DNA from 2 places in the Halanaerobium sp. genome. Region 1 is predicted to be linked to the other one. Evidence: a T-box and tRNA genes for the amino acid it is inferred to sense, from the RefSeq annotation. Region 1 holds a T-box; the other holds one or more tRNA genes.
The links. The T-box of region 1 lies ahead of ileS (isoleucine--tRNA ligase). A T-box ahead of a tRNA ligase gene usually reads a tRNA of that ligase, here a tRNA-Ile.

Region 1 (3,423 bases):
ATGATGTGACTGAACCAATTTTGGGGCCAATTAGAGACCTTTTGCCCAGAGGTGGAATTTTAGGTATCGATATTTCACCGTTAATTGCTCTTTTTGCGCTTTCAATAATTAGAAACTTTTTAATTAATATTGTAATTTAAGGTGGGGGCTTATGTTTGACGAAGAAAAGTTATTAAATCATTTATATAGAGAAGAAGATAGAATGCTAGGATCACATATTTTAGATAAGTGTGAACAGGTTTTAAAATATCATAAAACTCAAGCAACAGATTTTCTCAATCCCTATCAGATTGAAATTGCAGTACCTTTGATTGAACAGATTGCTGAAATTAATTGCAAAAAAGAGGGAGGCTATCCTGGAGCTGAAAGAAAAAGGCTGGTTATTTTTCCAGAGTATCTTTTTCCAGATTTAGTAGAAAAGCAGATAAAAATCTATCAGCTTGATGGTAATTTTGCTTTTCAAAAATTGACGCACAGAGATTTTCTGGGAGCTTTAATGGGTTTAGGTCTCAAACGAAAAATGATTGGTGATATTCTTGTTCATTCAGATTTTGCCCAGATTATTACTGCAGCTGAAATTGAAGATATTATTGAGCTGAAACTTGATAAGGTGCACCAGGTACCTGTAGAAGTCAAAGAAATTGATGAATCAGAAATTGTTCAACCTGTACAGCATGAAAAAGAAATTTTAACTACAGTTGCTTCGATGCGGCTGGATTCAGTAGCCAGTTCTGGTTTTGGAGATTCTCGCAGTAAGATGTCAAGGGATATCGAAAGTCAAAAAGTTAAATTGAACTGGAAAATAGAAACAGATCCGGCAGCAGAAGTTGAGATTGGAGATTTAATTTCTGTTCGGGGCAGGGGTAGAGTAAAAGTTGAGGAAAATAGAGGTATTTCAAATAAAGGAAGAATTAAATTAACTTTAAAAAGATTAACTTGATTTAAATAAGGAGGGATATTTTGAAATTAAATCCACTCGATATATATAATAAAGAATTTAAAAAGTCGACATTTGGTTACAACACTACTCAAGTCGATGAATTTTTGGATGACGTGGGGGTTGCCTATGAAAGGCTGCTTAAAGATCTGAATAATCTTCAGGAAGAAAATAGGGATCTCAGAGAAAAAATAGAGAATTATGAAGATATGGAAGATAAACTTCAGAATACACTTGATTCAATGCAGGGTACTATTTCCGAAAGAGTTGAGCAGGCTGATAATGAAGCCCGAATGATTATTAAAGAAGCACGAATGAAGGCGGAAAAGATTAAAGATAATGCACGTGATCAGGTAGCTTCTGAAAAAAGAAAGCTTGAACAGCTCAGAGAACAGCGAAATTTCTTTAAAATTCGCTTCCAAACCCTACTTGAAAGTCATCTGGAGATGCTGAATGAGGAAGCTGAAGAATCTTTAAGAGGAGATTTTGATGATTCTGATTTTGAAGTAGAAGGAATGGAAGAAAATAATACTGATTTTGAAGAAAATCTTTAGATTTTTACCAAATTGAGTTTAATTTTAACTTAAGAAGCCACAATTTGAACTTGACTTATTAGAATTGATAGTTTATAATTGAGAAAAATGTCATATGAATAAAATGATTGTGAAAGGGATAGTATCAATTTTTAATAGTTTACAGCGAACCGGAAATGGTGGAAGCCGGGAAACAAAAAAATTGAGAAAATCACCCTGGAATCGGTATATGAATGGAGTAGTATACCCGTATTTCTGCGTTAAGGATTACTGAGATAAAATTAGTTATTTAAAGCTGTTTTAATTTAGTGGCTTACTAGTTTTAATTAGGGTGGTACCGCGGTCTCTCGTCCCTTACAGGACAGGAGGCTTTTTTTATTTTTAATATATTTTTACAGGAGGTTATATAAGTAGATGGGTTATAAAGAAACTATTAATTTACCAAATACAGATTTCCCAATGCGGGCTAATCTGAGTGAAAGAGAAGTTGATTTTCAGGAATTGTGGCGTGAAAATAAAGTTTATGAGAAAGCAGTAGAAAACAGAGAGGGTAACGAATCTTTTATTCTGCATGATGGCCCTCCATATGCAAATGGAGATATCCATATTGGTCATGCTTTAAATAAAATTTTAAAGGATTTTGTAACCAGATTTGCAACTTTAAGAGGTTATTATTCTCCCTATGTTCCCGGCTGGGATACCCATGGTCTGCCGATTGAGCATCAGGTTACAAGTGAGATGAGTGATGAAGAGCGGGCAGAACTTTCTATCTCTGAGTTAAGAGAAAAATGCACCAATTATGCGCTAAAATATGTTGACCGTCAGCGGGAACAGTTTAAGCGTCTCGGTGTCTGGGGTGAATGGGATAATCCATATCTAACCCTGAATAAAGAATATGAGGTAAAACAGATAGAAGTCTTTGGTGAAATGGCAAAAAAAGATCTTTTCTACCGCGGTAAAAAACCAGTGCACTGGTGTCCACACTGTGAGACAGCTCTGGCTGAAGCTGAGGTTGAATATGGTGAAGATAGAGCCCCCTCTATTTTTGTTAAATTTCCAATGATTGATGAAGTAGAAGTCGGTGGGGTTAAGCTGAGCAGTGAAGACAGCTATATAGTTATTTGGACTACTACTCCCTGGACTATTCCATCAAATATGGCAATTGCCTTCCATCCAGATTATCCTTATGTTGTTGTTGAAGCTGAGGGAGAAAAACTGGTAATGGCTAAAGAGCTTGTAGATTCAGTAATGTCTCAATCTGGAATTGATGAATATCAAATTATTAGTGAAGAATTCAGCGGTAAAGAGCTGGAAAATAAAAGAGCTCAACATCCAATAGTTGACCGCGAATCACTGCTGATTCTGGGAGACCATGTTACTTTAGAACAGGGTTCAGGCTGTGTGCATACTGCTCCCGGTCACGGTCATGATGACTTTGTAGTTGGTCAGGAATATGATTTAGATGTCTATGCCCCAATGGATAATAAAGGTTATTTTACAGAAGAAGCTGGTGATTTTGCCGGCAAACATTATGATGAAGCAAATATTATGGTAACTGATAAATTAAAAGAAAAGAACTTACTGATGAATCTTGATTTTATAGATCACCAGTATCCTCACTGCTGGCGCTGTAAGGGTAATCTAATCTTTAGAGCAACTGATCAGTGGTTTGCATCTATTGATGCAATTAAAGAGGAAGCTCTGCAGGCTATTGCGGATGTAGATTGGTATCCGGCCTGGGGTGAAGAAAGAATGAGCAATATGATTTCTGAACGCTCTGATTGGTGTATTTCCCGTCAGAAAAAATGGGGTGTGCCTATTCCCATTTTCTACTGTGAAGACTGTGGAGAAGCTATAATCAATGATGATACTTTAGATTCTGTCAAAGCAATTTTTGCAGAAGAAGGTTCTGCTGCCTGGTATGAAAAGGATGCAGTTGATTTACTGCCTGAG
Region 2 (3,423 bases), on a different contig from region 1:
AAAAGCAGGAATTATCAAAGAAATAGAGAAAAACAAAATAAGCAAGCAGAAAAAGAATTTGACTTATACTCGCAATTATCATATTATCAAAAAGTTGAGGAAGAAATTCTGGCACATTTTATCAGTAATCCTGGTTTGAGAGAAGAAATTGCTGCCAGACTTTCTAAAGATGATTTTAATGGACGAACTGCTCAGCTGGCTGAATATTTATTTAAGGGTAGTGTGATCAGCAACTCAGTTAAAATTGATAAAATCAAAAATGACCTGGGAGACAAGCTGGTATCGTACTGGTCAGAAATTTTAGTTAAACAGGATAACTCTTTACCAAGGGAGCATATTTTAGAACTGGCTGACTATTTAAGTTCAAAAAGAATTGCCGGAAATAAAAAGAAGTTGTGCAGTTTACTCAGCAGAAAAGAATTAGGTTTAGATAAATTAAATCGAATTTTATTAACATTTTATAGTTTGAATTACAATTTTGAAAGGAGGGACTAAAGTGGCTGATAAAGATATGAGTCCTGCTAAAATAGATGAAGTTAAGGATCTTGTCAATCGTGGAAAAAAAGAAGGGGAACTAACTTATGAAGAAATTATGGATGCCCTGGAGGATATTGATTTAGATTCTGAAGATATAGAAAAAATCTATGATATATTTAGTGAAATGAATATAGAAATAGTTAATTCTAAATTAGAAGATGATGGGGACGAGGATGAAGACGATGAAAATAGTGGTCTTGATTTGAGTGTTCCTAAAGGTGTTGGCATAGATGACCCGGTTCGAATGTATTTAAAAGAGATTGGGAAAGTTGACCTTTTGACAGCAGATGAAGAGGTGGAACTTGCCAAAAGGATGGAACAGGGTGATGAATGGGCCAAACAGCAGCTGGTTGAAGCTAATTTGAGGCTGGTTGTAAGTATTGCTAAAAAATATGTTGGTCGCGGAATGCTTTTTCTTGATTTAATTCAAGAAGGTAATATGGGACTAATGAAGGCAGTAGAAAAATTTGATTACACCAAGGGTTATAAGTTTAGTACTTATGCCACCTGGTGGATCAGACAGGCAATTACCCGCTCTATAGCTGACCAGGCAAGAACAATTAGAGTGCCTGTGCATATGGTTGAAACCATTAATAAGCTGATTCGGGTATCAAGACAGCTTCTGCAGGAAAAGGGTAGAGAACCAAAGGCAGAGGAAATTGGTGAAGAAATGGATATTTCAGCTGAAAAGGTAAGAGAGATCATGAAAATTGCTCAGGAACCTGTTTCGCTTGAAACACCTATTGGAGAGGAAGAAGACAGTCACCTTGGTGATTTTATAGAAGATGAAGATTCTCCTGCTCCTGCTTCAGCAGCATCATATATACTGCTTAAAGAACAGTTAGACGGGGTTTTAGATACCCTTACTGATAGAGAAAAGCGAGTTCTGGAGCTCAGATTTGGAATTGAAGATGGCAGGCCCAGAACTTTAGAAGAAGTAGGCAAGGAGTTTGGAGTTACAAGAGAAAGAATCCGACAGATTGAGGCAAAAGCATTACGCAAATTAAGACATCCAAGCCGCAGTAAAAAACTGAAGGATTATCTGGAATAGAGAGTATAAATGGATAACTGGAAGTATTTATGAGATATTACAATATTATCATATATATTTCTGCAAAAAAATCTAAAATAACTCTTGACCTGGGCTGATTTCTATCATATAATTATTCTTGTCGTCACAAATAATAGATTTGTTTTATTAGCGGGCCCATAGCTCAGCTGGTCAGAGCAACCGGCTCATAACCGGTTGGTCCCAGGTTCGAATCCTGGTGGGCCCACCAAGAATATTCAAACCCTGTTCTTTACTTAAAGAGCGGGGTTTTTTGTTTTATAAAAATCAAATAATATTATTTTAAAGTACTTTTAATTAGAGGAGGTCAATTATGGCAAAGGTAGCAGAAGTGGTTCAGTTAATGGGAGAACTTGCTCCAGCTAGACTGGCAGAAGACTGGGATAATGTAGGTCTGCAGGTTGGTGATCTAAGTCAGGAAGTAGAAAATGTACTGCTGGCACTTGACTTTAATCAGCAAGTTTTAGCTGAGGCTGTTGAAAAAGACTGTCAGCTGATCATTACTCACCATCCTTTTATTTTTAATGGGATCAAGTCAGTGGATGCTCAGAATGAAAGTGGTAAGTTGATTTATAAACTGATTAAAAATAATATCTCGTTATTTTCAGCTCATACCAATCTGGATATTGCTGATGATGGTTTAAATGATTATCTGATTGAAAAACTGGATGTAGAAAATATATCAATTTTAAAAACAACAGACAGTCAAAATTATCATAAGCTGGTTACTTTTATTCCTGAAGATAGTTTTGAGGAGGTGCGGGATGCTCTTTATGCTAAAGGAGCTGGTGAGTATAAAAATTACAGTCACAGCGGCTTTTATCAGCCGGGGAATGGTACTTTTAAACCATTAGAAAATTCAGATCCCTATCTCGGGCGAAAGAACAGTTTTAATCAGGTAAAAGAATACAGATTTGAAACTATAGTAGCTCCAGAAAACTTAGATAAAGTAATTAATGCTCTGCTTAAAGTTCACCCTTACGAAGAACCAGCCTGGGATCTATATCAGCTAGAAAACTTAAAAAATAAGCAGGGAATTGGAAGAATAGCTGATCTAAAAGAAGAAACTGAGCTTGAGACTTTAATTGCTAAAACTAAAGAAATTTATCAATTAGAACAGCTTAAAGTTGTGAAGTCAAAAAATAAGATTAAAAGGGTTGCTCTCTGCAGTGGCAGTGGAGCTGATTTTATAAAAAATGCTTACTATCAGGGAGCAGATCTATATTTAACTGGAGATGTTAAATTTCATGAAGCTCAGACAGCAGAAGAGCTGGGACTTGCTCTGATTGATTTTGGTCACTACGGCAGCGAAAAATTTGTCAGAGAGTTGTTATTTGAAAAATTAAAGACTGCGGCTTCAACAAAGTTAAAAAAGGATCTTAATTTTGTTAAATCAGATGTTAATACTGATCCCTGGGATTATCAGTAATCACTATTACTGCAGTCTTTTTAACTTGAGTGAATCGCTTGACATATTATATAACTGGTGGTATACTTTATATGGTAAAAAAATAAGTTAACCAGATGATCGCATCTTTTTAAGATGAGGAAAGTCCGAGCTCCACAGGATAGGATGCCGGGTAACACCCGGTGGAGGTAACTCCCAGGCTAGTGCCACAGAAATATACCGCTTTTAATGAAAGGGTTTTCTTTGAAAACTCTACTGAAAGAGTAAGGGTGAAAAGGTAAGGTAAGAGCTTACCGGGTTTCAGGTAACTGGAATGCCAGGTAAACCCCATCCGGAGTAAGTCCAAATAGGGAGAATATAAAAGTGATCCGCTTTTCTCCGGGTAAGGACGCTTGAGGGTTCAGGCAAC

Region 2: it encodes a tRNA-Ile, which carries the amino acid that the T-box ahead of ileS (isoleucine--tRNA ligase) is inferred to sense. The anticodon was not compared.

What each region holds. Positions count from the first base shown of each region.
Region 1 is NZ_QBLR01000200.1:2,309-5,731, reverse strand. It holds gene CI949_RS15240 (YggT family protein) at 1-140, shown strand, start outside; gene CI949_RS15235 (RNA-binding protein) at 152-940, shown strand; gene CI949_RS15230 (DivIVA domain-containing protein) at 961-1,491, shown strand; T-box leader at 1,592-1,828, shown strand; gene ileS (isoleucine--tRNA ligase) at 1,885-3,423, shown strand, end outside.
Region 2 is NZ_QBLR01000011.1:6,479-9,901, reverse strand. It holds gene dnaG (DNA primase) at 1-495, shown strand, start outside; gene rpoD (RNA polymerase sigma factor RpoD) at 512-1,588, shown strand; tRNA gene CI949_RS02445 (tRNA-Ile) at 1,741-1,817, shown strand; gene CI949_RS02440 (Nif3-like dinuclear metal center hexameric protein) at 1,920-3,035, shown strand; RNA gene rnpB (RNase P RNA component class A) at 3,119-3,423, shown strand, end outside.